One region of the Aromatoleum evansii genome, then DNA from elsewhere that is predicted to be linked to it. Evidence: predicted binding sites of a transcription regulator. Region 1 holds the regulator's gene; the other holds the start of a gene.

Region 1 (14,701 bases):
CAGGCGTATCGCGTCAATAATATCGTCACCGGGCCGCGGCGTTTCGTGCTGTCGAGCTCGGGCCACATCCTTGGCATCGTCAACCCGCCGGTGAATCCGCCCAGGCGCAAGTACTGGGTCGCGGCGGCCCGACGCACGGACAAGGCGGACGACTGGCGCAAGCACGCCGAGGAGCATGAGGGCAGCTGGTGGAACGACTGGGTCGCCTGGCTCAAGCCGCGCTGCGGCGAGCTTGTCGACGCCCGCCCTGCCGCGTCCGCGGCCTTTCCCGAGATTGCCCGGGCTCCGGGGCAATACGTGCTCGAGCGCTGATCCGATCCCGGCTCGACGGCTGAGCCGGGGGCGCTACCCCCGATTGACCCCTGTCAAGGTGCCCCGCGGCCTGCGCACAGAGAATCCCCCGAAAGCCCCGCCAGACGGTGCCGGTCAGCCCTGATGGCGGGCCAGGCGGGCGGGGTCCAGCAGGGAGATGTGTTTACCGTGTACCGTGATGAGTCCGGCTTCGGACAGGTCGTGAAAAATCCGCGACAGCGTTTCGGGCGTCAGATTGAGCCGCGAGGCGATGACCTGCTTGCTTGTCGGCAGGGCGATGTCGCAGGCGCCGTCGCTTTCGCCGTCGACCTGCTGCAGCAGGTAGCCGATCACCCGCTGCATGCTCGAGCGCAGGGAGTAGGTCTCGACGTCCTGGATCATGCCGTGCAGGCGGATCGCCATGCCGGCGAGGAGTTTGCGTGCGAATCCCGGATCCTGGTCGATCAGTTCCGATACCACCGCCTGGCCGATGTGCAGCAGCTGCGTCGTGGTGAGGGCTTCGGCGAACACCGGGTACGGGCGGTTGAGGAACATCACGGCCTCGCCGAAGGTGTGCATGGGGCTGATGATTTCGACAACTTTTTCGTTGCCCTGCGCGGACGACACGGCGAGCTTCATCTGACCCGAAACGACGTAGTAGAAGCCGTGCACGGGATCGCCGCGCTGGAACAGGATTTCGCCCTTCTCGAGATGGCGTTCGCGGGTGAAGCGGGCGACACGGTCGATCTCCTCTGCGGTCAGTTCGCCGAAGAAAGAAACCTGGCGCAGAGCGGCGGGGATATCGACTGGACGGTTGGGCATTTCGGACTCCGTGGGGAAACTCGTGCATTCTAACCCGCAACCCAATACGGGCCGCGATCCTGTGCCTCGGCGACTGTCTCCGTTGGGCGCGACAACGGACAAGGCGCAGGCTCGAGCAAAGCCGGCTTCGGGCTCCTTGATGCTGTTTGTCGCGCCGCACAGGACACTGTTCCTTTCCGGCGCCGTGATGCTTCTCGTGAGCTTTGCGCTGTGGGCCATCGAGCTCGGCGCCCGCGCGGGGCTGCTGCCTGCGATCGGCTGGGTGTTCCCCCCGGGGTGGATGCACGCCCTGCTCGTGACGGGCGGCGTCTTCCCCCTGTTCATGTTCGGATTTCTCCTCACCGCCATGCCACGCTGGCAGGGATACGACGAGATTGCGGCGGGGCGCTGGCTCTGGTCGTGGCGCCTGCTCGCTGCCGGGTGGGCCCTCGTTACGGTGGGGATGATCGCGCCGGGCGTTGCCATGGCGGGCTTGGTGCTCGTGCTTGCCGGATGGGGCGGGATGCAGCGCATCCTGTGGCAGGTCGCGCATCATGGCGATCTGGAGGCCCTGCATGCTCGCGTGGTGTGCTACGCGATGATCGCCGGAATGGTTGCCGTACTTGCCTGGCTCGGTTTTGCGCTGAGCGGCGATCCGGTCTGGGCGCGTATTGCGATCGAGCTTGCGGTGTTCTGCTCGCTGTTGCCGGTGTTCTTCAGTGTGTGCCATCGCATGGTGCCCTTCTTTTCCAGCGGCGTGATCCCGTCCTACGTCATGGTGCGTCCGCTGTGGGTTCTGGTGCTGGTCGTCGGGGGCAGCGTCATGCATGCCGTGTTCGACGTCGCGGGATGGTTGTCGCTGCGCTGGATCGCGGATGCACCCGCCGCGGTCGCGGCCCTGTGGCTGTCGCGGCAGTGGCGGCCGGTGCCGGCGATGAAGGTGCCCCTGCTGGGGATGCTCCACATCGGCTTTCTGTGGCTGGGAATCGCGCTGACCCTCTTCGCGATCCAGAGCGCGGCCTCGCTGCTCGGGTACAACATGCTGGGCATGGCCCCGCTGCATGCGCTGGGTGTCGGATTCTTCGGGTCCGTCCTGATGGCGATGGTGTCGCGGGTCACCCTCGGGCATTCGGGTCGCAAGCTCGCAGCAGATCGCCTGACTTGGGGACTTTTCCTCGGTCTCGAACTCGTCGTCGTCGTGCGGATCACGGCTGAGCTCGTCCCCGCAGGCTGGTCGGCGCTCGTCATGCTGCTGGCTGTGCTCGGTTGGCTGGGCGTGTTCGGCGCCTGGGCAACGCGCTATCTGCCGATCTACTGGCGCCCGCGCAGCGACGGGCGTCCGGGTTGAGCGCATGTACCCGGCGATCAAGCACCTGCACATCCTGTGTGCGATCCTGAGCATCAGCGGCTTCCTGCTGCAGGGCATGTGGATGCTGCTGCGCAGCCCCCTGGTGGATCACCGCGTCACGCGCACTCTGCCGCATGTGATCGACACGGTGTTTCTCGGCAGCGCGATCACGCTGGCGACGATGAGCGGCCATTACCCCTTCGTCGCGCCGTGGGTCACCGCCAAGGTCGTCGCGCTTGTCGTCTATATTCTTCTTGGCGCGACCGCGCTGCGCTGGGGACGCACCATGCGCGTCCGGGTAATGGCGCTGCTGGCGGCCCTGCTTGTTTTTTCATGGATCGTGTCGGTGGCACTGAGCAAGCACCCGGCAGGATTCCTCGCGTATGCCGGAGTGTTCCAATGACCGATTCGCTGATCCCTTCCTCGCCCGGTTTCGAGACGCCTCTCGAGATGCTCGAGGCCTGCCATGAGCGCCTGCAGGCGCAGCTTGCGACCCTGGCACGGCTCGCCGCATGGCTGCCGGAGCATGGTCCGGACAAGCAGGCGCAGCAGGCTGCCGCCAACGTGATGCGTTACTTCGACGTCGCTGCCGTCAAGCATCATCAGGACGAGGAGGACGACCTTTTCCCCGTCCTGCGCGCGCGTGCCGATGAGGCCCGGCGTGCCGAACTCGGCACGCTCATCGACTGGATCCTGGCGGATCACCAGAAGCTCTTTGCCGGCTGGGCGCGGATGCGCACGCGTCTTGAGCGCATTGCCGCCGGGGAAGCGACCGATCTCACACCGGCGGACGTCGACGCGTTCGCGGATGCCTATCGCCGCCACATTCAGCGCGAGGAGGGCGAGCTGTTGCCAATTGCGCGCAATCTGCTGTCCGAAGAAGACATCGCCGCCCTGTCCGGCACGATGACTGCGCGACGGCGTCAATAACGGCCGAGGGCGACGGGCGTATGAAGAGGGAAAGCCCCTTCAGGGGCGCGGCGTGGGGTGCTGGATCAGCCGCTTCAGGCCGACGATGTCCAGAATGCGGATGTGTTTCTGCTGAACTGCGATCAGCCCTTCGTCCTGGAACTTCGAAAAGGCGCGCGACACAGTCTCCAGCTTTAGGCCGAGATAGGAGCCGATCTCCTCGCGGGTCATGCGCAGGTGGAACTCCGCCGGAGAAAAGCCGCGCGCCGTGAAACGCTGGGACATGTTGAGCAGGAAGGCCGCCAGGCGCTCTTCCGCACGCATCGAGCCGAGGAGGGTCATCACGCCATGGTCGCGCACGATTTCGCGGCTCATCACCTTGTGGAACTGCAGCTGCAGCCCCTCGACCACGCGCGAAAGCTCCTCGAGCTTGCTGTATGCGATGACGCACACCTCGCTGTCTTCCAGCGCGATCGCGTTGCAGGAATGGGCTTCGGTGCTGATGCCGTCGAGTCCGAGCATCTCCCCGGTCATCTGGAAGCCGGTGACCTGTTCGCGCCCGTCCTCAAGCAGCACGTCGGTCTTGAATGAGCCGGCGCGGATCGCGTAGATTGCCTCGAAGGGATCGCCCGCGCGATACAGGTGCTGCTGGCGCTTGATCTTGCGACGTGCGCCGACGAGTTCGTCGAGACGGTCGATTTCCGATTCCGACATCCCGAACGGCAGGCACAGCTCGACCAGATTGCACTGGGAGCATGCGACCTTCAGACTCGCAACTGTAATCGGCACCGTCGCCTTCATTTGCACGATAATATTGTTCCTTCTACATCGACCGAGAAGTGGCAGGCGCCTGTCGGAATGTACCGTTGATCCACGTCAACCACGAAACTGCGGCTTTTTGAGATCGTACGGAATGCACTCAAGCGATACAACCATGACCAGTCAGAAAGATCTTGTTTTCGACCAGCAGTTGATTCGTCGGTTCGACATCAACGGGCCGCGTTACACGTCCTACCCGACGGCCGATCGCTTCGTCGAAGCGTTCGATGCCCGTGCATTGCGGGACTGGCTGGCGCAACGCGGTGTGGGCGGCGTGAGTAAACCGCTCTCATTATACTTCCACATCCCCTTCTGTAACACGATCTGCTATTACTGCGCCTGCAACAAGATCATCACCAAGGATCATGCGCGCTCGGCCAAGTACCTGAAATATCTCGATAAGGAAATCGAGATGCAGGCAGCCGCGCTGGGCGGAAGCCATCAGGTCACGCAGCTGCACCTGGGCGGCGGCACGCCGACCTTCCTGTCGCACGACGAGCTGCGCCAGCTCATGGACTCGGTGCGCAAGCGCTTCACGCTGGTGCCGAACGGCGAATACTCGATCGAAGTCGATCCGCGCAAGGTCGATTTCGACACGGTCAAACTGCTCGCCGACCTTGGCTTCAACCGCATGAGCGTCGGTGTGCAGGACTTCAACGAGGACGTGCAGGAGGCGGTCAACCGCATCCAGAGCTACGACGAAACCAAGCTCGTGATCGATGCCGCCCGTGCCACCGGCTTCAAGTCGATCAGCATGGACCTGATCTACGGCCTGCCGCGCCAGAACATCATCAGCTTCAACCGCACGCTCGAGCAGGTGCTGGAGCTGTCGCCCGATCGCATCTCGCTGTACAGCTACGCCCACCTGCCGGGTCTGTTCAAGCCGCAGCGGCGCATCGCGATCAACGACATGCCGACGTCCGACACCAAGCTGCAGATCCTGCAGCTGGCGATCCGCCGCCTGACCGAGGCGGGCTATGTCTATATCGGCATGGATCACTTCGCGAAGCCGGACGACGAGCTGACGATCGCGCAGCGCCAGGGGCGCCTGCACCGGAATTTCCAGGGCTATTCGACGCAGGCCGAGTGCGACCTGCTGGCCTTCGGCGTCTCGGCGATCGGCAAGATCGGTCCGGTGTATTCGCAGAACGTGAAGACGCTCGACGAGTACTACGATGCCCTCGATCGCGACGAACTCCCCGTCCTGCGCGGCATCGAGCTTACTGCCGACGACCTGCTGCGCCGCTCGATCATCCAGGCGCTGATGTGCCATTTCGAGCTGTCGATCGACTCGATAGAGATCGCGCACTTGATCAAGTTCGACGAATATTTCGCCGACGAGCTCGAGGATCTCAAGGCGATGGAGGAGGCCGGGCTGCTGAAGGTCAGCGACAAGTGGATCAGCGTGCTGCCCCCGGGGCGTCTTCTGGTGCGGGGTATCGCAATGGTGTTCGACCGCTACCTGCGCGCAGACCGCGAGCGCGCGCGCTATTCGAAGGTCATCTGAACCGAGCGCACAGCCCGCGGGCGCGGGCTGTGCAGGGCAGGAGAAGGTGATACAGTGCGGGCGTCCTCGGGCGCCCGTTTCTTTTTGGGCTGCGGCCGCGGGCTTCTTCTGTCTTTCCCATCGTCGCCATGCCTGAAACCGGTTACATCGCAGCCTTCCTGATCGGCCTTCTGGGAGGCACGCACTGCGTCAGCATGTGTGGCGGCATCGTCGGTGCGCTCACCGTGAACATGCCCGGCCGGGCCGGTCGCCAGTGGCAGGTGCACCTCGCCTACAACCTCGGCCGGATTGCCACCTACACCGCGCTGGGCGGTGCCCTCGGTGCCCTCGGCACGGTGGGCATGCTGTTCTCGGACATCCTGCCGGTGCAGATGGGCCTGTACGTGCTCGCGAACCTGATGCTCGTCGCCCTGGGCTTGTACTTGACCGGCTTCACACGCCTGCTCGCGCCCGTCGAACGCGCGGGCCTCGTGCTGTGGAAACGCGTGCAACCTTTCACTGCACGCTTCATCCCCGCCCGTTCGGTCGGCCAGGCCTTGCCGCTAGGGCTGCTGTGGGGATTCCTGCCCTGCGGCCTCGTCTATAGCGTGCTGACGACTGCCCTGGTGACCGGCTCGGCAGGGCGCGGGGCGGGGCTGATGCTGGCCTTCGGGCTCGGTACGCTGCCCAACCTGATGCTTGCGGGGATGGTGTTCAAGCGCTTCCGCGACATCACGCGCAACCGCCGCGTCCGTTTCGTCGCCGGAATGCTCGTCCTCGGTTTCGGCGTGTTCGGGCTGTTCCATGCCCCCAGCCTCGGCGGCGCGCTCTGGCGCGGCGTCGTGTGCGAGGTGTGAGGGCTCAGCCAGGCCGTTGGTGTGGTGGCCGGGCGCGAGCCTTCACTCGCGTGCAGGGGGCTCGGCGGCGTTCGCGAGGGCGTGGAGGATCGGGCAGGGGGCGGGCGCCTCCGTATGCTCGCAACAGGACACGAGCCCCTGCAGCGCGCTGCGCATCTCCTCCAGCTGGCGGATGCGCGACTCGACATCCGCGATCTTCGCCTGGGCGAACGCGCGTGCCCGTTCGCGGTCTGTTTCTTCGTCCAGCGCGAGCAGCTCCGAGACCTCGTCGAGGCTGAAGCCGAGCGCTTGGGCACGGCGGATGAAGCGCAGGCGAGCGACTTCGTCCATTCCGTAGACGCGGAACGCGCCCCGGTGGGCGCCGTTCGCCGCGAGCAGGCCGCGACGCTGGTAATAGCGCACGGTTTCGACGCCGACTCCGGCGGATTTCGCCAGCGCACCGATGGTGAGGGTACTGATGGGGGTGTTCATGGGGGTTGACTCCGTACTTCGGTACAGGGTTTAGACTGCCACCAGACGTTCCGTTCCGCAAGCGCCGAACGGGCCGTGCGGATCCGGGGAGGATCCGGAACCTGGCGAATGGAGTGGTGCAGATGAGTGCTCCCGAAACGACAATGAAGAGCCCGACACTGGAGTTGCCGGTGTCCGGAATGACCTGCGCCGCGTGTGCGGCGCGGATCGAAAAGGTGCTGAAACGTCTGCCGGGGGTGGACGCCTCGGTCAATCTCGCCGCGGAAAAGGCGCGCGTGAGTTTCAGCGATCCGGCCAGCGGACCCGAGCAGGTGATCGCGGCGATCCGCAAGGCCGGATTCGATGTGCCGCAGGCGACGATGGAACTCGCCATCACGGGCATGACCTGTGCAGCGTGCGCGACTCGGTTGGAAAAGGTGCTCAACCGGCTGCCGGGCGTCGATGCGGCGGTGAATTTCGCGACCGAACGCGCGACGCTGCGCTTCCAGCCGGGGCTTGTCGTTCCCGAGGCCATTCGCGAGGCCGTGCGTCGCGCGGGCTTCGAAGGGGTGGAAACGGGCATCGCCGCGCGCGAGCAGCAGCGCCTGCAGCAGGCGCAGGCGTGGAAGTCGGACATGCGGCGCTTCTGGATCGCCGCGCTGCTCACCTTGCCGCTGCTGGCACAGATGCCCCTGATGTTCGGCGGGCAATGGGCGGGCGCGCACGAACTCGTTCCCCGCTGGCTGCAGCTGCTGCTCGCCACACCGGTGCAGTTCTGGATCGGCGCGCGCTTCTACCGCGGCGCGTGGTCCGCCCTGCGCGGGGGCGGGGCCAACATGGATGTGCTGGTGGTGCTCGGAACGTCGATGGCGTGGATCTACAGCACGGCGGTGACGCTGCTCGGTCGTCACGACCTGCACGTGTATTTCGAGGCGTCGGCGACGATCATCACGCTGATCCTGCTCGGCAAGTTGCTCGAGGCGCGTGCCAAGGCGCGCACGACGGCGGCGCTCGATGCCTTGCTGCGCCTGCAGCCCAAGCTCGCGTTCGTCGAGCGCGACGGCGAGATCGTTTCCGTTCCCGTGGAGACCCTGCAGCCCGAAGACCGCTTCGTGGTGCGCCCCGGCGATGCGATCCCGGTGGATGGCGAGGTCGAGTCGGGTGAGTCGGCGATCAACGAGGCAATGCTGACGGGGGAAAGCATGCCGGTCGACAAGCGCCCGGGCGACAAGGTGTTTGCGGCCACCCTGAATGGACAGGGGGTCTTGCGCTGCCGGGCGACCGGTGTCGGGGCGCATACGCTGCTGGCGGGAATCATTCGCATGGTCGAGCAGGCGCAGGGCTCGAAGGCGCCCGTGCAGCGGCTCGCGGACCGCATCGCGGCCGTTTTCGTCCCTGTCGTCGTGGCGATAGCGGCGCTTACTTTCGTCGGCTGGTGGTGGCTGGCGGGGGACTTCGCCCAGGCATTGATCAGCGCCGTTGCGGTGTTGGTGATCGCATGTCCCTGTGCGCTCGGGCTGGCGACCCCCACCGCGATCATGGTCGGAACGGGGCAAGGGGCCCGTGCGGGCATGCTGGTGAAAAATGCCGAGGCGCTCGAGCTGGCGGAAAGGATCAGGGTGCTCGCGGTGGACAAGACCGGCACGCTGACGGAGGGGGCGCCGGAGGTGAGCGACGTGATTCCCGCCGCCGGGTGGAGTCGCGAGGACTTGCTTGCGATCGCGGGCGCACTGGAGGCGACGAGCGCCCACCCGATCGCCGCGGCGATCGTCCGTGCCGCGCGCGAATCCGGGGCGCAGCGTGCTTCGGCGGAAGAGGTGGTGGCTGTAGGGGGCAAGGGACTTGCGGGGCGCGTCGAGGGGCGTGAGGTGCTCATCGGCACGCCGGGTTTCCTCGACGAGCGGCAGGCCTCGGTGGATGCCGCGGTTTGCGAGCGGATGGCGGCGGGGGGCAAGACCCTCGTGGCCGTGGCCGTCGATGGCGTGTTCGCGGGTGTCATCGGCGTGGCGGACCGCGTCCGCGCCGATTCGGCCGCGGCGGTCGCGCGCCTCAAGGCGCGCGGTCTGCGGGTGGTGATGCTGACCGGCGATCACCCGGCCACGGCCGCCGCGATTGCGGCGCAGACGGGCATCGAGGACTGGCGCGCGGGCGTGCTGCCGGGAGATAAGGCCGCTGCGGTGAAGGCCCTCGCCGGCCACGGACGGGTCGGCATGGCGGGCGACGGCATCAACGACGCCCCCGCATTAGCGGCCGCCGACGTATCGTTTGCAATCGGTGTCGGCGCCGACGTCGCGGTCGAGGCTGCGGACATCACGCTGGTGAGGAACAGCCTGCACGGGGTGGCGGATGCGATCGAGTTGTCGCGCGCGACGCTGTCCAAGATCCGGCAGAATCTGTTCTTTGCCTTCATCTACAACGTGCTGGGCATCCCGCTGGCGGCGCTGGGTCTCCTCAATCCGGTGATTGCCGCTGCGGCGATGGCGATGAGTTCGGTTTCGGTAGTCACCAATTCGCTGCTGCTGCGGCGTTGGGCGCCGGACCGATGAGCCGATTTCTCGGGAGAAACTGATATGGCGGAAGTGACGATCAAGGTCGAGGACATGAGCTGCGGCGGCTGCGTGCGCAACGTGACGACGGTCCTCAAGGCGCTGCCGGGCGTGAGCGATGCCCAGGTGTCGCTCGAAGCGGCCCAGGCCGTGATCCAGTACGATCCGGCAAAAGTGTCGGTCGAGGCGATGCGCGCGGCGGTCGAGGATGCCGGCTTCGGCAGTCCCGCCTGACGAGGCACTGCGGGGCTCAGTCGTCCAGTTTGAAGACGATGGGCACCAGGAGCGAGCTTTCGATGGCTGTTTCGCCTTGGCGAGCCGGCACGAATCGCCATGACTGCACGGTCTCCCGGGCGGCGTCGTCCAGCCTCGGATGCCCGCTGCTGTGCGCGACTTCCACCGCTTCGGCGCGCCCGTCGGGGCGCACGCGCACGCGCAGCGTGACCTTTCCCTGTTCGCCGCGCCGCCGCGACAGCTTCGGATACTGGGGCGCGGGGTTTTCGAGATAGGCGGCGTCGTACCTCGGCGCATGGAACGACGCACCGGCTGCCGTCGCGCTCCGGGCCGGCGCAGCGTCCGTGATCCCGGCGGGCGCCGATGTGTTGCGGGTCGTGGGGGTGTGCGGGTCTCCGCCGGGCTCCGGCTCTGCCTGCAGCTGTGGCGAGTGCGTGTCAGGCTCGGCACGTCCGGCGGAAGCGGCGGTCAGCTCCGCGGAGGGTGGGGGGGAGGCGGCAGAGTCCGCCCGGCGTCCGTGGGGCTTTGCGGGGGGCGGAGCGGCTAATTTCCGGGCCGGAACCGAGAGATGCGTGACGGGCGCAGCGTGCGGATCGGGCGAGGCGAGGTACGTCCCGGATCGGGGCTGCGCGTCTGCGGCAAGCAGGCGGACGCTGATGGCCGCGGCTTCGGCCAGCTGCGGTTCCCGCTGGGGCTCGCCTCCCAGCCCGGAGAGTGCGGCCAGTCCGGCCGCGTGCGCGCCGGCGACCGCGGCCAGCCAGCCCCAATGGACCGCTCGCAGCCCTTGCTTCGGGCGGCGCGATGGTGGCGAGGCCGTGGGAGGCGGTGCGGGCATCCGGAGCAGGCGTGTTCGTGCAATCAGGGCGCGCGATTATAGCGTGCCGGGCGGAATGCCCGGGGCGCCCTGCTTCCCCGGCTGGTCGCCGAATGTTTCAAGCTGCCGACGACAGGGGTTATTTCCACATATAATTCGCCCCACAAAATTTTCACGGGAGGGAAGTATGGGTTTCGATCAGGTGAAGGCCGGCAAGGACGTGCCGAACGATATCAACGTCATCATCGAGATTCCGGCTCAGGCCGATCCGATCAAGTTCGAGGTGGACAAGGATAGCGGCGCGGTGTTCGTCGACCGCTTCATGGGCACCTCGATGCGCTACCCGATCAACTACGGCTACGTTCCGCACACGATCGCCGGTGACGGCGACCCGGTCGACGTGCTGGTCGTGACGCCCTTCCCGCTGCTGCCGGGCGTGGTGATCCGCTGCCGTCCCGTCGGCGTGCTGAAGATGGAAGATGAGTCGGGCCAGGACGCGAAGGTCGTCGCGGTTCCCGTCTCCAAGCTGACCCCGCTGTACGACAAGGTGCAGACCACCGACGACCTGCCCGAACTGCTGATGAAGCAGACCGTGCACTTCTTCGAGCACTACAAGGATCTCGAGCCGGGCAAGTGGGTCAAGGTGCTGGGCTGGGGTTCGGTCGAAGATGCCAAGAAGGAAATCCTCGACGGCCTGAACAACGCTGCCGGCAAGTAATCACGTCACCGTCTGCAGGATGAGGATGGCCCGCCAGAGCGCGGGCCATCTGCTTTTCAGGGGAAGGTGAAAGCGCTAGCCGAGCTTGCAGTCGCTGGCGAGCGGCTTGTTCGTGTCGCGGTCGAGCAGGATGCTCTTCCACGGCAGGTCGATCCATACCAGGCCGCTGCGTTCGTCCTCGAAGCGCGGCAGCCCCGAGTGCGACGGATTGCGCGCGAGCTGGTAGCGTTTTCCGCTCCAGCCGATGTGAACCTGGCTGGCATTGCCGGCCGTACGCTGCACGTCGACGCGCCGCCCCATGTCGCAGCGATATGTGCCGCTCGCAAGCTGGAATTCCAGCTGTTGATTATCCGTGCTCGCCGGGGTGTCGAGGACGCCGGGCTCCGTTCCCGCGCCTGCGGAGGGCGCAGGCGGCGTGCTCGAACATGCGGCGAGGGCGAGAAGCGAAGCGAGGAGCGCGAACCGGACTGGCATCGAATGATCCGTTGGGGTACTTGATGATTGCATTCTAGTTCCCCGCTGTCGGGCGTCGTGCCGGCTGTCGGCAGTCAAGCGTAACAGAAGGTTTCCCGGGTAAGGCGGGCCGTTCGCGCAGGTGGCCGGCTGCCGGGACGCAGGCCGACGCGGTATAGTTGCGCCCATGAAACTGCATGCTCAATCGCTCTCCATCGCCGTTGCCCAACTGAATTGCACGGTGGGCGACCTGAAGGCGAACGCCGACCGGATCATCCGCGCCGTCGAACAGGCCCGCACGCTCGGCGCCGACCTCGTCCTGACCCCAGAGCTCGCGTTGTCGGGCTACCCGCCCGAGGACCTGCTGCTCCGCCCTGACTTCTACCGCGCCTGCGCGCGCGAAGTGGCGCGCATCGCCGAGCATACGCAGGGCATGACGCTCGTGCTCGGCCATCCGGAGGCACGTCAGGCCAAGCGCTACAACGCGGCCTCGGTGATTCGCGACGGACGGATCCTGACCACGTATCACAAGCATCACCTGCCGAACTACGAGGTGTTCGACGAGGAGCGCTATTTCGACCACGGACGGGCGGCGTGCGTTTTCGAACTGAAGGGTGTGAAGCTTGGCGTGAATATCTGCGCGGACCTGTGGGAGCCCGGTCCGGCTGAGCTCGCCCGCGCCGAGGGGGCGCAGGTGCTGCTCGGTCTCAACGCCTCTCCCTACCACATGAACAAGTTGCAGCGCCGTTATGAGGTGTTGCGCGAGCGGGTGGGCGGCACCGGTTTGCCGGTGGTTTACTGCAACATGGTGGGCGGACAGGACGAACTGGTGTTCGATGGCGCCTCGTTTGCGCTCAATCCGGACGGATCGCTCGCCTGGCAGACGTCCGCGTTCGACGAGCGCCTCGACATCGTTCGCCTGCAGGGCGATCGCTGGGCGGATGGCGAGCAGATCGATGCGCGTCCGATCGAAGCCGAGGTGTATGAGGCGCTCAAGGTGGGCGTGCGTGACTATCTGGGCAAGAACGGTTTTCCGGGCGCCCTGATCGGACTCTCCGGCGGTATCGATTCGGCCCTGACGCTGTGCATCGCGGTCGATGCCCTCGGCGCCGACAAGGTGCGGGCGGTGATGATGCAATCGCCCTACACCGCACAGATGAGCCTCGACGACTCGCGCGAACTGGTGGCGAACCTTGGTGTCCGTTATGACGAAATTCCGATCGAGCCGGCGATGGAGACCTTCGCAGGCATGCTTGCGGACCAGTTCCGCGGCTTGGCGGCGGACACCACCGAGGAGAACCTGCAGAGCCGCATCCGCGGCATGATCCTCATGGCGCTGTCGAACAAGACCGGCGCGATCGTGCTCACGACCGGCAACAAGAGCGAGATGGCGACCGGCTACGCGACGCTGTACGGTGACATGGCGGGCGGCTTCGCGGTGCTCAAGGATCTCTACAAGACCTTCGTGTTCAGGCTTGCGCGCTGGCGCAACACCGTCAGCCCGGTGATCCCGGAAAACATCATCACGCGGCCGCCTTCGGCGGAGCTCAAGCTCGACCAGAAGGACCAGGATTCGCTGCCGCCGTATGAGGTGCTCGATGCGATCATCGAAGCGTACATGGAGCGCGACGAGTCGCCGCGGGACATCATCGCCGCGGGCTATCCGGAAGCCGATGTGCGCCGCACGGTGGCGATGCTCAAGCGCAACGAGTACAAGCGCCGTCAGGCGCCGGTCGGAATCCGCGTAACCAAGAGAGGATTCGGCAGAGACTGGCGTTATCCGATAACATCGCGCTATCAGGACGAATATTGACCATGCCGCGGGCGGTGGGCCGCGTGGCGCCATCCCGCCGAGGAGATCCCAATGAAGAAGATTGAAGCCATCATCAAGCCGTTCAAGCTCGACGAAGTCCGCGAGGCGCTCTCGGAAGTCGGCATTGCCGGCCTGACGGTGTCCGAAGTGAAGGGCTTCGGCCGCCAGAAGGGGCATACCGAGCTGTATCGTGGCGCTGAGTACGTCGTGGACTTCCTGCCGAAGATCAAGGTCGAGATCGTCATCGGCGACGATCTGGTCGATCAGGCGGTCGAGGCGATCATCAAGGCCGCCCATACGGGCAAGATCGGCGACGGCAAGATCTTCGTGATGCCCGTCGAGCAGGTCGTGCGCATCCGCACGGGCGAGACCAACGAAGCCGCGATCTGAGCGGCGCCCGTATCAGGGGCGGGCCACGTTGCCTGCCCTGAGCAGCACCAGCAGGGCCCCCGAGCCGCCGTCGTGGGGGCCTGCCTGGCAGAACGCCAGGATCTCCTCGCGTTGCGCGAGCCAGCCGCGTGACAGGTGTTTCAGGATGGACTGCTTGCCCGGCGAGCCGTGGCCCTTGCCGTGGATCACGCGCACGCAGCGCCGGCCCTGCTGCAGGCTCGCGGCAAGAAAATGTGCGAGTTCTTCCCGTGCCTCGTCGCGATTGCAGCCATGCAGGTCCAGCTGGGCCTGCAGCACCCAGCGGCCGCGGCGCAGGTCGGTGAGGACGCGGCGCGGCAGTCCCGGCCGCAGGAACGCCGCTTCCTCGCCGGTTTCCAGCCGGTCTTCCAGCGTCATCGGTGCTTCCATCGACTCTCGCAGCGCTTCGCGCTCGTCCTCGACGTGCTTCAGCGGGTGGGGCTGGGGCCGGGGCGCTTCGACCTCGGCGCGATTGCGCGTGTCCACGGGTCTGGCTCCGCGCACTGCGTAGCGGAAGAGATCGGCCGGATTTGCGCTGTCTGCGTCCGCAGGCAGCAGAAGAAAATCGCGCTCGCCAAGGTCCGGCGCAGAGGGAGAGTGGGCGGCGCGATGTCGCGCGTGGCGGTGATCGATGCCGACCTCGGCACGGTTGCCGTGATCGAGCGGGATGACGTCTTCCATCGCGAAGCGGAAGAGCTCGCCGTCGTCACGGGGTGTCCTTCGCCGCGGTGCCGCTGCAGGCGAGTCGTCATCG
Region 2 (14,701 bases), 2.5 Mb from region 1:
CCGCCACCGAGCATTCCCAATGTTGCGGGAGGCAGGATCATTGTTCATCCAGGGTCATGTCGAGCACCGCCTGGGTCTGGCGCGTGCGGAATTCCTCGAGCTTCTTCGCCAGCGCGGCGTCCTCGTTGGCGAGCAGCGCAACGGCGAAGAGGCCCGCGTTCGCGGCGCCGGCCTCGCCGATCGCGAACGTCGCGACGGGGATGCCCTTGGGCATCTGCACGATGGAGAGCAGCGAATCCTGGCCGGACAGGGCCTTGGACTGCACCGGCACACCCAGCACCGGCACGGTGGTCTTCGCGGCGACCATGCCCGGCAGGTGCGCGGCACCGCCGGCGCCGGCGATGATGGCCTTCAGCCCGCGGCTGCGGGCGGTGTCCGCGTAGGCGAACATCAGGTCCGGCGTGCGGTGGGCCGAGACGACGCGCGCCTCGTAGGGGACGCCGAACTCCTTGAGGATCTTCGCCGCGGCCTGCATGGTGGGCCAGTCGGAGTTGGATCCCATGATGATCCCGATCAGGGGTTTGTCGCTCATGAGAATTAACCTTTCCTGCGCAGCGCGCGTTCGGCCGACTCGACGGTGTTCGCGAGCAGCATGGTGATGGTCATCGGACCGACGCCGCCGGGCACCGGCGTGATCGCGGAGGCGACGTCCTTCGCCGCTTCAAAGTCCACGTCGCCGCACAGCTTGCCGGCATCCGGGCCCTCGGTGAGGCGGTTGATGCCGACGTCGATGACGACCGCGCCCGGCTTGATCATGTCGGCCGTGACGAAGCGCGGCTTGCCGATCGCGGCGACGAGGATGTCTGCGCGGCGGGTATGGAAGGCGAGGTCGCGCGTCTTCGAGTGCGTGACGGTGACGGTGGCACCGGCGTTCGTCAGCAGCATCGCCATCGGCTTGCCGACGATGTTCGAGCGGCCGATGATGACGGCCTCGGCGCCCTGCACCGGCACGTTCGCGGCTTCGAGCATCTTCATGACACCATGCGGCGTACACGGCAGGAAGGCTTCCCGGCCCTGCGACAGGCGCCCGACGTTCTCGGCGTGAAAGCCGTCGACGTCCTTGTCGACGCTGATCGCCTCCAGCACTTCGGCCTCGTTGAACTGCCTGGGCAGCGGCAGCTGCACGAGGATGCCGTGCACGGCGGGGTCGGCGTTGAGCGCCGCGATCTTCGCCATGACTTCGGCGGCATCGACATCGACCGGAAAATCGAAGCGCAGCGAGCGGATGCCGGCCTTTTCGCAGCCGGATACCTTGTTGCGTACATAGACGGCGGAGGCCGGGTTGTCGCCGACGAGGATCACTGCGAGGCAGGGTTGCACCCCTTGCGCACTGAGCGTTGCCGCGCGGTCGGCAATTTCGCCGCGCACGTGCGCAGAGAGCGCGTTGCCGTCGATGATGCGAGCAGTCATGGAAGAAATGCCCTGATGAAAAACCGAGCATTTTATCGCAGGATCAGGGGCTTGTGCGAAGGCTATGCGCAGGACGCCGGGCAGTCGCACGACTGCAGTGCTCGTGAGGGCTACTGCAGGATTCTTCCTATCCGCACGGACTAGCAGGGCGGGAGGAGCCGCAGGCGTATCCCGCCCTGCGATCCTTGAGCGCGCGTCGGCCGTGGGATCGGCGGGATGCGCTGCGCTCGTCCCGCCCTACGCCCGACGCCCCGCATCCTACGCTGCCAGCGCGTCGCCGCCGACAGCCTGCCGACCAGCCTCGAAGGCTTGACGGTTGGCTTCGACCAGATGCGGCTTGCGCGTGCCGAAGCGCGCCAGCACTGCATCACGCAGCACCTGAGCGGGGAATGGGAGGTGGTCGGCGCAAGCGCCCAGCATCACGGTGTTGCCGAGCCTGATGTTGCCGAGGTCCGTCGCGATCGTCGTTGCATCGAAGGCATGTACGGTGAGCCCGAGCGCGCGCATCTTCGCGACGGGATCCTCGGGATAGTCGAACAGGCCGAGATTGACGATAGGCGGCACGATGCGCCCGGAGTTCACCAGCGCGACGCCGCCCGGGCGCAGCATGTGGCTCCAGCGCAATGCCTCGGCCGATTCGAATCCGATGAGAAGATCCGCCTCGCCCGGCACGATTTGCGGTGACAGCACGACCTTGCCGAAACGCAGGTGCGAGGTGACGACCCCGCCGCGCTGGCTCATGCCGGCAACTTCGGTCTTCTTCACGTCGAAACCGAGGGAGATGGCGGCTTCGGCAAGGATTTCGGTCGCCGTCATGACGCCCTGGCCGCCGACGCCGCACACGAGGATGTTGGTGATCTGGGACATGGCGGCGCTCACTTCCTGACGAACTGCACGGACTGGACGGATTGGACGGGGTCGGCATGCACGATGGCCTCGGGCGCACACGGCCGCACGCACAGGCCGCAGCCGGTGCAGGCCGAGGTCTCGATGCGCACGAAGGACAGATCGACCTCCTTGCCCGAAGCCTTGACGGCCTTGTCGCGGCGCGTGACGTGGATTGCGGGGCAGCCGACTTCGACGCAGTTGCCGCAGCCGGTGCAGCGATCCTCGATGACCGTAAAGGACTTGGCCGGCTGGTAGTGGTCGATCAGCACGCAGGGACGGTTGGTGATGATGACCGAAGGCTCCTCGATCTTCGTTTCCTCGCGCAGCGCCTTGAACAGCACCGGCAGTTCGTAGGGATCGACGACGTGGATGCGCTCCTTTTTCACGCCGAGCGCCTCGCACAGCTTGGCGAAATCGACACGCGCGGTTTCCTCGCCGTGGATGTCGCGCCCGGTGCCGGGGTTGTCCTGGCCGCCGGTCATGCCCACGGCGCGGTTGTCGAGCAGCAGCACGGTGACGTTGCCGCGGTTCCAGGTGATGTCGAGCAGGCCCTGCATGCCCATGTGCATGAAGGTGGAGTCGCCGATCACCGCGACGACCTTCTTGTTCGCGTCGACCTTGCCGCGCCCCTTGTCCATGCCCAGTGCGGTGCCCATCGACGCGCCCATCGAGATGCAGGTGTCGAGGGCGTTCCACGGATGGCCGGCGCCGAGCGTGTAGCAGCCGATGTCGCCCGAGATGATGACGTTGCGCATCTGCGACAGCGTGTAATACACGCCCAGGTGCGGACAGGCGACGCACATCGTCGGCGGGCGGGGGAAGACCTGTTGCGCCGGGACATGCTCCGGTTCCGGCACGACCTCGCCGCGCAGTCGCCTGACCGCGGGCTCGAGCACGTCCGGGGCGAGTTCGCCGATACGCGGCAGCACGTCCTTGCCATGGCATGCGATGCCGGCGGCCTTCATCTCGGTTTCGAGCAGCGGCTCGGTTTCCTCGACCACCAGAACGCTATCGACCGTGGCGGCGAAACGCCGCAGGCTTTCGAGCGGCGGTGGACAGGAGAGGCCGAGCTTGAACACCGGCGCATCGGGGAAGGCCTCGCGCACATGCATGAAGGTGGGGCCCGAGGTGACGAAGCCGATGCGGCGGTCGCTGCCATCGACCTGGAAATTGAGCGGCGAGACTTCGGCCTCGGCACGCGCGGCGGCCTCGCGCTCGAACATCGAAGGCAGGCGCGGCTTGGCATTGCCGGGCACCATGACCCAGTGGCGCGGATCCTTGACGAAGCCGGCGGGTTCGATCTCGATGCGCTCGCCGGTCTGCACCACGCCCTTGACGTGGCAGATGCGCGTCGTCAGGCGCAGGATCACGGGACTCTTCAGGCGCTCGGACAGCTCGAAGGCTGCAAGCGTCATCGCGTAGGCTTCGTGCGAATCGGCGGGTTCGAGCACCGGCACGTGCGCGAAGCGGCCCCAGTAGCGCGAGTCCTGTTCGTTCTGCGACGAGGACATGCCGACGTCGTCGGCAACGGCGATCACGAGGCCGCCTTCGGTGCCGGTGACGGTCATCGTCATCAGCGCGTCGGAGGCGACGTTGAGGCCGACGTGCTTCATCGCACAGAAGGCGCGCGCGCCGACCATCGAGGCCCCCAGGGCGACTTCCATCGAGACCTTCTCGTTGATCGACCACTCGGTGTGCAGGCCGGGGTAGCGCGACAGGACTTCGAGGATCTCGGTCGACGGGGTGCCCGGGTAGGCGGCGGCGACGCGGGTGCCTGCCTCCCAGACGGCGCGCGCAACCGCGTCGTTGCCGGACAGGAACATGCGGGTGGCCGCGGGAACGGTCTGAGTGACAGGCATGGGGTGACCCTGGACGATATGAATCGGAGAGCAAAGTTTACCGACCGGTCAACTTTGCTCTATTGACCAGGATCAAACGGGGCAAAATGCCCCGTACCGGAAGGATTTCAGTCGACGCGGAAACCCGCGGTGAGGGCCTCCAACGCCTCGGCGCTGTGCTTCAGTTTTTCCGTCGACTCGGTGCTGCTGCGGATTTCGCTGCTGCTGCGCTCGGCCATCTGTGCGACCTCCTGCATGTTGGTCGCGACGCTGTTGCTCGCCGCGGTGAGCTCCTTCATCGACAGCACGACGTCTTCAAGGCGACCCAGCGTGTCGTGCGCCCCCTCGCGGATCTGGCGCAATGCGTCGGCGGCCTCCTTGGAACGGCGGGCGCCCGAGTCCACCTTGGGCACGATCTCTTCGATGCTTGCCACCGCGCTCTCGGTCTCGGCCTTCACCGATACGATCACCTGCGAGATCTGCGCCGTGGCCGCACCAGTACGTTCGGCGAGCTTGCGCACCTCGTCGGCGACGACGGCGAAACCGCGGCCCTGCTCGCCCGCGCGTGCCGCCTCGATCGCCGCGTTGAGCGCCAGGAGATTCGTCTGGTCGGAGATCTCGCGGATCACGTCGGCGATTTCGCCGATCTCGCCGGAGCGGTCGCGCAGCACCTGGATCTGCTTGGCGGCGCTCGCCACGGTGTCGGAAATCTGCGCAATGCCCTCCGAGGCGTCGCGGGCGAGATCCTCGCCGCGCTGGGCGACCTCCGCGGTGCGCTGCGAGTTGTTGCGCGCTTCGTCGGTGTTGTCGGACACGTGGGCGATGCTCACGGCCATCTGCTCGATGGCGGCCGCGGTACTGCCGGCAACCTCGGTCTGGTGCAGCGCCGCGTCGTGGATCGCCTGCCCCGCGTCGGCCGCCTGGCGCACGGCATCGGTCACGTCGTGGGCATTGTCGCGCACGCGCCGGATGACCTCGGCGAGCCGCGACTGCATCTGGTCCATCGCGTAGGTGATGCTGCGAGAATCGCCCTCCTTCACCTTGACGTGCGACGTCAGGTCGCGCTCGGCGATCCGTGCGGCGACACGCTGCAGCTCCGACGGCTCGCCGCCGAGCTGGCGCAGGATGCCGCGACCGATTCGCCAGGAAACGAGAATCAGCAGCAGCGCGGCAACGCCGCCGAAGATCAGGGTCTCGGTGGTCTGACGCCAGAAGACGCGGTCCATGTCATTCACGTAGACGCCAGTCCCGAGGATCCAGCCCCAGGGCGCAAACCCCTTGACGTAGGAAATCTTCGGCTGCGGCTCGCTTTCGCCGGGCTTGGGCCAGAGGTAGTCGACGAACCCGGCGCCATCCTTGCGCACGACCTTGACGAACTCGACGAACAGGCGCTTTCCCTTGGGATCGGCGGCGTCGCTCATGTCGCGCCCGTCGAGCTCCGGCTTGATCGGGTGCATCAGGGTATGCGGATGCATGTCGGTGATGAAGAAGTACTCGCCATCACCGTGGCGCAAGCCCTTGACCGCCGCCTTCGCGGCCGCCTGGGCATCCTCGCGGCTCATCTCGCCTGCCGCCTCGCGCTTGTGGAAGTACTCGAGCGTGCCATGGACGGCCTCCACGGCATGCCGGACGGTTCCCTTGCGTTCGTCCTCCATTGCTCCCCGGAAGGAGACCACGGCCTGGACCATCACCGCGGCGAACAAGACGAAAGCGACGATCACGATCAGCCGCAGACGGAATCCCACACTCAGTCCGTAAAGATTCGGCACAAGATATCCCCTCTAATTTTAATGGCCGCAAATATTAAATTGATAAGCGCCATTAACGGGTGAACGTCCCCAAACTTGAGCCACAGCGACGAACAGGAAACGATCGGCGGCACGTCCGCCGACGACCTTCACTCCATCACGCTGAGAAACTTCGCGACTGCCTCGATCTCCGCGTCGGCAATGTTCTCCACCACCGTGTGCATGACCATGTTGGGCGAGGTGCGGGAATGCTCGCGGAAAGCCCGCAACTGCGAGGCCAGATACTGCGCGTGCTGTCCGGCGAGGCGCGGCAGGTACATTGCGCCGCGGCCCTGCGGGCCATGGCAGGTCGTGCAGGCCGTGACGCCTTTCGCCGGGATGCCCGAATAATAGATGTGGCGGCCGATGTCGACCTGCACCGGGTCGGCGTCCCGCTCCGGCACGATCGGCTTGGCGCTGAAATATTCGGCCAGCGCGCGCATTTCACCGCCGGAGAGGTCTTCGACGCGCTGTTTCATGCGCTTGCTCGTGCGCACGCCGGTCTTGAAGTTGGCCATCTGCCGGGTAAGGTATTCGACGTCCTGCCCCGCAAGCTTGGGAAACTCCGCCTCGCCGCTCAGGCCGTTCATGCCGTGGCACTTGCGACAGCGCTCGCGCACCAGCTGCTCCGCGGGTCGGTCGGGGGCGGCAATGGCCGGGGCCATGCACCCGAGGACGAGGACTGCGACCAGACACTTCCCGACGCCCATGACTCCTCCTGCAACAGGCAGCACACCCGTCAGCGGCCGCCACCTCCGGGCACCGCCAGCACGTTCTGCACGAGTTCGGCCAGCGAGTTGGCCTCCATCTTCTCCATCACGCGCGCACGGTGTACCTCCACCGTCTTGATGCTGATGCCGAGCACGTCGGCGATCTGCTTGTTGAGCTTGCCCGCGATGATGAGATCCAGCACCTCGCGCTCGCGCTGCGTGAGGTGAGTGAGGCGCCGTGCGGTATCGGCCTCGAGCTGTCGCTTGTCCCGGCTCTCCTGCTCGGCCGCAAGGCATTCCGAGATCAGGCTCAGCATGTCGCGCTCGCTGAACGGCTTCTCGATGAAATCGACGGCACCCTTCTTCACTGCCGATACTGCCATCGGCACGTCGCCATGGCCGGTGATGAAAATCACTGGCAGCGTGAAGTGCCGACGCTTGAGCTCCTCGAAGAGTTCCAGCCCGCTCATGCCGGGCATGCGCACGTCGAGCACGACGCAACCGGTCATCGTCGGCAGGTAGTCACGCAGGAAGCTCTCGGCCGACTCCCATGCCTGCACGCGATAGCCGCTCGATTCGAGCAGCCACACGAGTGAATCGCGCAGGGCTTCGTCGTCGTCGATGACGTAGATGCATTGTTCAGGTGCGGCGGACGGTGCGGTCACTGGCGAACTCTGTAGGCAAGGTGAATGAGAAGATGGTACCCCCTTCCGGATTGGAGTCCACAATCAATCGCCCGTCATGAAACTCGATGATCGAGCGGCAGATGTTGAGTCCCATGCCCATGCCTTCCGACTTGGTCGTGTAGAAAGGCGTGAACAGGTGGCTGCGCTCCTCTTCGCCGATGCCGTGGCCGCGGTCGATCACGGCCACTTCGACCGCCCGCGGGCCCAGTGCGCGCGCGCGCACCGTGAGCACGCGCAGCTCGGGCGGCAGGTCGGCCATCGCGTCGATGCCGTTCTTGATCAGGTTCAGCGCGACCTGCTCGATCATGATGCGGTCCGCAAACACCGCGGGCAGGTCGGGATCGACCTCCGACACGATGCGCGAACTCATGCGCCGGGCGTCGATCTCGGCGAAACCGATCGCGTCGTCGAGCACGTCGGAGATCTGCACCGCACTGCGCCGCGGCTCGCTCTTCTTCACGAACTCGCGGACGCGGCGGATGATCTTGCCGGCGCGCTCGGCCTGGAAGCTCGCCTTCTGCATCGCCGCCAGCAGGTCTTCCTCGCGCGCGCTGCCGGACTGGATGCGCGTCACGCAGCCCATGCAGTAGTTGGCGATGGCCGACAGCGGCTGGTTGAGCTCGTGCGCGAGCGTGGACGCCATCTCGCCCATCGTGATCAGGCGCGAGGTGCGCTGCAGGCGCTCGGCCTGCTGGCGCGAGACTTCGGCGGTCTGCTTGCGCTCGGTGATGTCGGTGGCGATGCCCATGCGCACGACGCGCCCGTCCACCCAGCGCGTCGCGTGTTCCCGCACGTGATACCAGCGGCCGGAAAGCGGATGCTGCAGTTCGCCGTCGAAGAGTTCGCGCGGCAGGTCGGCGGCGGTCAGGCCACGCGGGTCGACCGGATAATCGCCGCGCTCGGGCTGCGGCACGGCGACGACGCGCACCGTCCGCCCGACGGCGTCGAAGCCATGGATGTTCTTGAACGCGCGGTTGGCGAACAGGATCTCGTCGGTACGCGCATCCGCGACGAACACCGCCGCCTCCAGACCGTCGATCACCGCCTCGAAGCGCTCGTGGGCAGCCTCCAACGCGGCGCGGATGCGCTTCGGCTCGGTGATGTCGGTGACCGAGGCCATCCAGCCGGTCTGCACGCCATTGGCGTCGATCAGCGGCGAGAGGTAGAAGCGCGCGTCGATGCGCTCGCCGTTCTTGCGCCGGATGTGCATCTCGAAGCCGCTCGGCGGCGCCCGGCCCAGCAGGGTCAGGTCCAGGTTGTGGCTGCACGCCTCGAGCTCCTCGGGAGCCCAGTACGGGAAGGGACGCGTGGCTCCGAGGAGCTCCTCCTCCTCGAAGCCGACCATGCGGCAGAAGGCGGAGTTCACATAGATGATCCGGCCCGTGAGATCGATGGCGCGCATGCCGGTCATCACCGATTCTTCCATCGCCTTGCGGAAGGCCGACTCCGCGCGCAATGCCTCCTCGCCCGCCTTGCGGCCGGTGATGTCGTGCGCGACGGCATACACCAGCTTTTCCTCGCGCACCGGGTTGATGCTCCAGTCCAGCCAGCGGAAGCTGCCGTCGGCGCAACGGCAGCGGATCTCGAAGCTCACCGGCTGACCGTCCGCGAGCCGGCGCATCTGCTCGACGGCGAAGGGAACGTCGTCGGCATGCACGAGATCGAGCAGCGGCCGCCCGGGCAGTTCGTCCGGCAGGTAGCCGAGGATGCGCTCGAATGCCGGGTTGGCGCGGCGGAACACGCCATCGAGGCCGACGATGCACAGCAGGTCGAGCGACAGGTTGAACAGCCGGTCGCGCTCCTTCTCCACGCGCACGCGCCGCTGCACGTGCGACCGCAGCAGCCACAGGGTCCACAACACGATCACCGACAGGCCGACGATCATCGCCGTCGGCAGGGCCTGCGGCAGCTGGCTGGGGGTGCGGAAGGCGGTTGCACGCAGCACCAGGCCGGTGCCGGGAGGATCGAGCGGAATCGAATACGAGATCGACTGGTCGAGGTCCACGACGCTGGAGTTGACCGCCAGCGTCTCGCCCTGCGGGCCGATCAGCGCCAGGTGGTACTTCTCGCCGAACCAGCTGGGCACGAGATACTGCAGCACGCGCTCGATCGAATACACGCCGACGATCGCCCCCAGGAACTCGCGCCCGTGGCGCACCGGGACGAACACATCCAGCACGTAACGCTTGCCCGGCGTCTGATAGGCCTCGCCATAGGTCGCATGCCCCGTGTCGCGTGCGCGATACATGGCGGTCGCCTGGACACGCGACAGCGCATCGCCGGTCAGCCAGTCGGTGGTATCGAAGGGCGCGGTCCAGCGCACCAGCTCTTCCGGACCGACCCACACGACGTTCACGAGCTCGCCGTTGTTGGCGATGTGCTGGTTGGCGCGCACCTGGAAGCCGTTCTGGTCGAGCGCCGACACGGCGAGGTCGCGGGCGAGCTGGTTGAGGAACTCCTCGGTTCCCTGCATGTGCAGGCGCATCGTCTGCTCGGCCCACTGCACGTCGCGCGCGACCGCGTTGCGCTGCGTTTCCGCGTCGCGCAACTGCAGCAGCCACACCAGCCCCAGCATCGTGAGCGCGAAGATGCCCACCGCCACGTAGGGGGCGGTCCAGTACAGGCGGGTCCGCGCAAGGCGGACGGAATCGGCGGAATCGGGCATCGGAATGCAGGGCAGGCGGCGGGGACGGACGGCAGCTTGAACGCGCGCGCGTCTGCACAAGAGGCGCGGTCCGCCGCAATTGTCATGGGGGCGGCGCGGCGGCGTCAGTCGGGTTTTCCCCTAAGGAAGGCCACCGCCGCTGCGCTTGGGGTTTTCGCCAATTCTGCCCGGCCGCCCCCCCACGTACATTGTTGGCCTTCCTCACCTGATGAGAGATCTCCGCGTGCTGCGCCTGCTCCTCGCACTGCTGTATCTCCTCGCCCTGCCCGCGCTCGCGGCCGACCCCATACGCATCGGGGTGTCCGGACCGTTCACCGGTGGCTCCAGCCCGATGGGGATCTCCATGCGCGAGGGCATCCGCATCGCCGCCGCGGAGCTGAATGCGAAAGGCGGCATCCTCGGCCGCCCGATCGAACTCATCGAGCGCGACGACGAAGCGCGCAACGAGCGCGGCGCCCAGGTGGTGCAGGAGCTCATCAACAAGCATCGCGTGGTGGCCGGACTGGGCATCGCCAACACCGGCGTCGCCCTCGCGAGCCAGCGCTTCTATCAGGAGGCGCGCATCCCGGTCATCACCTCGGTCGCGACAGGCTCAATCGTGACCCGGCAATTCCTGCCGCCGCAACATCCGGACAACTTCGTCTTTCGTATCTCGGCAAACGACACGATACAGGCCGCGATGATCGTCAGCGAAGCCGTCGAGCGGCGCGGGCTGAAGCGCGTGGCGATCTTCCACGACGCGACGAATTATGGTCAGCTCGGACGCGAGGATCTCGAACGCACGCTCGCCGAGCGCAACCTGAAGCCGGTGGCGGTCGAACGCTTCAACCTGCAGCAGACGGACATGACCATGCCGCTGCGTCGTGCACGCGAGGCCGGAGCGGAGGCAATCCTCACCTACGGCATCGGGCCCGAGCTCGCCCAGATCGCCAACGGCATGGCGCGCATCAACTGGCGTGTGCCGCTGATCGGCAGCTGGACTCTGGCGATGTCGAACTTCATCGACAACGCCGGCCCCAACGCAGAAGGCGCACGCATGCCGCAGACATTCATTCCGGAGCCGACAAGCAGCCGGCGCAAGGCCTTCATCGAGGCATGGCGCGAGTCGACCGGCAGCGGGCGCATTCCTGTCCCCCCGGCGGCCGCTCAGGGGTATGATTCCCTCCTTCTGCTCGCCGCAGCGATCCGCCAGGCAGGCACCACCGATGGCGACCGCGTCCGCGAGGCGCTGGAAAACCTGAACGAGAAGATCGAGGGCGTGGTCATGACGTATCGCACCCCCTTTTCGAAGGACCGCCACGAGACGATTACCAGCGTTCATGATATTTTCATGGGCGAGGTACGCGACGGTCGCGTGGTATTTGCCTACGATGAAGACCGTCGCAGGGCATCGGGCCGCTAGCCCCTCTGCTTTCCGCTTTCCGAATCGGCCGGGAGATCTTCCTCTCCCTCCCTTTCTCCCGGCCGATTTTTTTCCCCGCCGCCACCCCGGCGGTTCTTCCGTTCCCCGTTGCACTCGTCCCGCCACCGCTCCCACGAACGCGCCAGATGCCGTTCGCGCTGCGGCTTTTGCCGTGCTTTCCGCGTGCCCGTTTCCATGCCCGAAATGAGCATCGGGAGTTATTGCACATCCTGAAATCTCGTTTTAGAATGCGAAAAACGCTGCTCGACGACCTCGACCGGCACCTCACGGATTCGACCCGAACCACCTCTCAAGGGCGGATTCGCCAACCGCGAAGCTCAACACACGGAGACAGAGCATGGCCGCGACACCCAACGTAACGCTGCAGACGGACCCGGACACGATCGAGACCCAGGAATGGCTGGACGCCCTCCAGGCCGTCGTCGCCAATGAAGGCCAGGACCGTGCGCATTTCCTGATCGAGAAGCTGATCGAAGCCGGCCGCGAAGAAGGGATCGACATCCCCTACTCGGCGACGACGCAGTACATCAACACCATCCCCGCCAGCCAGCAGCCGAAGTACCCGGGCAACCCGGACATGGAGATCAAGCTCCATTCGTACATCCGCTGGAACGCGATGGCGATGGTCGTGCGCGCGAACAAGCACACCAACGTCGGCGGCCACATTGCCTCCTTCGCCTCCGCTGCAGCCCTCTACGACGTGGGCTTCTCGCACTTCTGGCGCGCGCCCTCCGCCGAACACGGCGGCGACCTGATCTTCTTCCAGGGCCACTCGGTCCCCGGCGTCTATGCGCGCGCCTTCATGCTCGGCCGCCTGACCGAAGAGCAGATGGACAGCTTCCGCCAGGAAGTCGACGGCAAGGGCATCTCGTCCTACCCGCACCCCTGGCTGATGCCGGACTTCTGGCAGTTCCCGACCGTGTCGATGGGCCTCGGCCCGCTGTGCGCGATCTACGCCGCACGCTTCATGAAGTACATGGACAGCCGCGACATGGCCAAGGCGCAGGACCGCAAGGTCTGGGCCTTCCTCGGCGACGGCGAGACCGACGAGGTCGAATCGCTGGGCGCGATCGGCATGGCCGGGCGCGAAAAGCTCGACAACCTGGTCTTCGTCATCAACTGCAACCTGCAGCGCCTGGACGGCCCGGTGCGCGGCAACGGCAAGATCATCCAGGAGCTGGAAGCCGAATTCCGCGGCGCCGGCTGGAACGTCATCAAGCTGATCTGGGGCACGCACTGGGATGCGCTCCTCGCCCGCGACACCAAGGGTCTGCTGAAGAAGCGCATGATGGAATGCGTCGACGGCGAGTACCAGACCTTCAAGGCGAAGAACGGCGCCTACGTGCGCGAGCACTTCTTCAACACCCCGGAACTGAAGGCGATGGTTGCCGACTGGACCGACGACGAGGTCTGGCAGCTGAACCGCGGCGGCCACGACCTGTTCAAGATCTTCTCGGCCTACAAGGCCGCCGTCGAGCACAAGGGCGCCCCGACGCTGATCCTCGCCAAGACCGTCAAGGGCTTCGGCATGGGCCAGGCCGGCGAGGCGATGAACATCTCGCACCAGCAGAAGAAGCTCGACGAAGAGGCGATCCGCCGCTTCCGCGACCGCTTCGGCATCCCCGTGCCGGACGACAAGCTCGCCGAGCTGCCCTACCTCAAGTTCGCCGAGGATTCGCCCGAATACAAGTACATGATGGAGCGCCGCGTGTCGCTCGGCGGCTTCCTGCCGCAGCGCCGCCGCACCGCCGACCCGCTGGCCGTGCCCGCACTCGACAACTTCGCCGCGCTGCTGAAGGCATCCGGCGAAGGCCGCGAGCTGTCGACCACGATGGCGATCGTGCGCATCATGAACACGCTGCTCAAGGACAAGCAGATCGGCCGCCACATCGTGCCGATCGTCCCCGACGAGTCGCGTACCTTCGGCATGGAAGGCATGTTCCGCCAGTACGGCATCTGGAACCAGCAGGGCCAGAACTACGTGCCGGAAGACCATGACCAGCTGATGTTCTACAAGGAATCGAAGACCGGCCAGGTGCTGCAGGAAGGCATCAACGAAGCCGGCGCGATGGCCGACTGGATCGCCGCCGGTACCGCCTACTCGGTACACGGCGTGCAGATGGTGCCGTTCTACATCTTCTATTCGATGTTCGGCCTGCAGCGCACGATGGACCTGTGCTGGGCGGCAGCCGACCAGCGCACGCGCGGCTTCCTCATCGGCGGTACCGCCGGCCGCACCACGCTGAACGGCGAAGGCCTGCAGCACGAGGACGGCCACAGCCTGCTGCTGGCCAACATGATCCCGAACTGCGTCAGCTACGACCCGACCTTCCAGTACGAAGTCGCCGTCGTCGTGCAGGACGGCATGCGCCGCATGTTCGCCGAACAGCAGGACGTGTACTACTACATCACGGTGATGAACGAGAACTACGAGCATCCCGAGATGCCTGCCGGCGCCGAAGCCGACATCGTCAAGGGCATGTACGCGTTCCGTAAGGGCGGTGAAGGCAAGCTGCGCGTTCAGCTGCTGGGTTCGGGCACCATCTTCCGCGAAGTCATCGCCGCGGCCGACCTGCTGAAGAACGACTGGGGCGTCGAGTCCGACATCTGGGGCTGCCCGAGCTTCAACGAACTGGCCCGCGACGGCCAGGACGCCGAGCGCTGGAACATGCTGCACCCGATGGAGGCGCCGCGCCTGTCGCACGTCGAGAAGTGCCTGAAGGACACCACCGGCCCGGTGATCGCCGCAACCGACTACATCCGCATGTTCTCGGAGCAGATCCGTCCCTTCGTCAAGCGCACCTACGCGACGCTCGGCACCGACGGTTTCGGCCGCTCGGACACCCGCGAGAAGCTGCGTCACTTCTTCGAAGTGGATCGCCACTGGGTCACGGTTGCCGCACTGAAAGCCCTCGCCGACGACGGGCTGATCGAGCGCGACAAGGTCGCCGCCGCCCTGCTGAAGTACAACCTCGATCCCAGCAAGCCCAACCCGATGAGCGTCTAAGAGAGCGAGGGAGACAAGAACATGAGCCAAATCATTGAAGTGAAAGTCCCGGACATCGGCGATTTCGATTCCGTCCCGGTTATCGAACTGTTCGTGAAAGTCGGCGACACCATCAAGGTCGACGACGCGATCGCGACGCTTGAATCGGACAAGGCGACGATGGATGTGCCGTCGTCGGCCGCCGGCGTCGTGAAGGAAATTCTCGTCGGCCTCGGCGACAAGGTCGGCGAAGGCAGCGTGCTGATCAAGGTCGAGACGGCCAACGGGGCAGCGGCCGCAGCGCCTGC

Evidence for each region. The regulator FNR, encoded in region 1, switches genes on or off when oxygen is low (the NO sensors DNR and NnrR bind a similar motif). The targets are predictions, from matches to a motif close to TTGANCTAGNTCAA.
Region 2: U5817_RS17480 (thiamine pyrophosphate-dependent enzyme) is a predicted target of FNR. The motif match lies at 4,220-4,233, and genes of this name have one in related genera.

What each region holds. Positions count from the first base shown of each region.
Region 1 covers NZ_CP141259.1:1,247,513-1,262,213, forward strand. Annotated here, with positions in the region: gene U5817_RS05645 (PHA/PHB synthase family protein) at 1-312, shown strand, start outside; gene U5817_RS05650 (Crp/Fnr family transcriptional regulator) at 427-1,113, opposite strand; gene U5817_RS05655 (NnrS family protein) at 1,301-2,440, shown strand; gene U5817_RS05660 (SirB2 family protein) at 2,445-2,843, shown strand; gene U5817_RS05665 (hemerythrin domain-containing protein) at 2,840-3,370, shown strand; gene fnr (fumarate/nitrate reduction transcriptional regulator Fnr) at 3,410-4,150, opposite strand; gene hemN (oxygen-independent coproporphyrinogen III oxidase) at 4,284-5,675, shown strand; gene U5817_RS05680 (sulfite exporter TauE/SafE family protein) at 5,804-6,511, shown strand; gene U5817_RS05685 (MerR family transcriptional regulator) at 6,554-6,982, opposite strand; gene U5817_RS05690 (heavy metal translocating P-type ATPase) at 7,105-9,507, shown strand; gene U5817_RS05695 (heavy-metal-associated domain-containing protein) at 9,532-9,741, shown strand; gene U5817_RS05700 (TonB family protein) at 9,758-10,576, opposite strand; gene ppa (inorganic diphosphatase) at 10,743-11,273, shown strand; gene U5817_RS05710 (MliC family protein) at 11,349-11,747, opposite strand; gene U5817_RS05715 (NAD+ synthase) at 11,914-13,539, shown strand; gene U5817_RS05720 (P-II family nitrogen regulator) at 13,591-13,929, shown strand; gene U5817_RS05725 (Smr/MutS family protein) at 13,942-14,701, opposite strand, start outside.
Region 2 covers NZ_CP141259.1:3,741,046-3,755,746, forward strand. Annotated here, with positions in the region: gene U5817_RS17460 (5-(carboxyamino)imidazole ribonucleotide synthase) at 1-41, opposite strand, end outside; gene purE (5-(carboxyamino)imidazole ribonucleotide mutase) at 38-532, opposite strand; gene folD (bifunctional methylenetetrahydrofolate dehydrogenase/methenyltetrahydrofolate cyclohydrolase FolD) at 538-1,410, opposite strand; gene U5817_RS17475 (indolepyruvate oxidoreductase subunit beta) at 1,669-2,277, opposite strand; gene U5817_RS17480 (thiamine pyrophosphate-dependent enzyme) at 2,286-4,157, opposite strand; gene U5817_RS17485 (methyl-accepting chemotaxis protein) at 4,265-5,881, opposite strand; gene U5817_RS17490 (c-type cytochrome) at 6,034-6,633, opposite strand; gene U5817_RS17495 (response regulator transcription factor) at 6,663-7,298, opposite strand; gene U5817_RS17500 (PAS domain S-box protein) at 7,273-9,984, opposite strand; gene U5817_RS17505 (ABC transporter substrate-binding protein) at 10,193-11,386, shown strand; gene aceE (pyruvate dehydrogenase (acetyl-transferring), homodimeric type) at 11,745-14,414, shown strand; gene aceF (dihydrolipoyllysine-residue acetyltransferase) at 14,436-14,701, shown strand, end outside.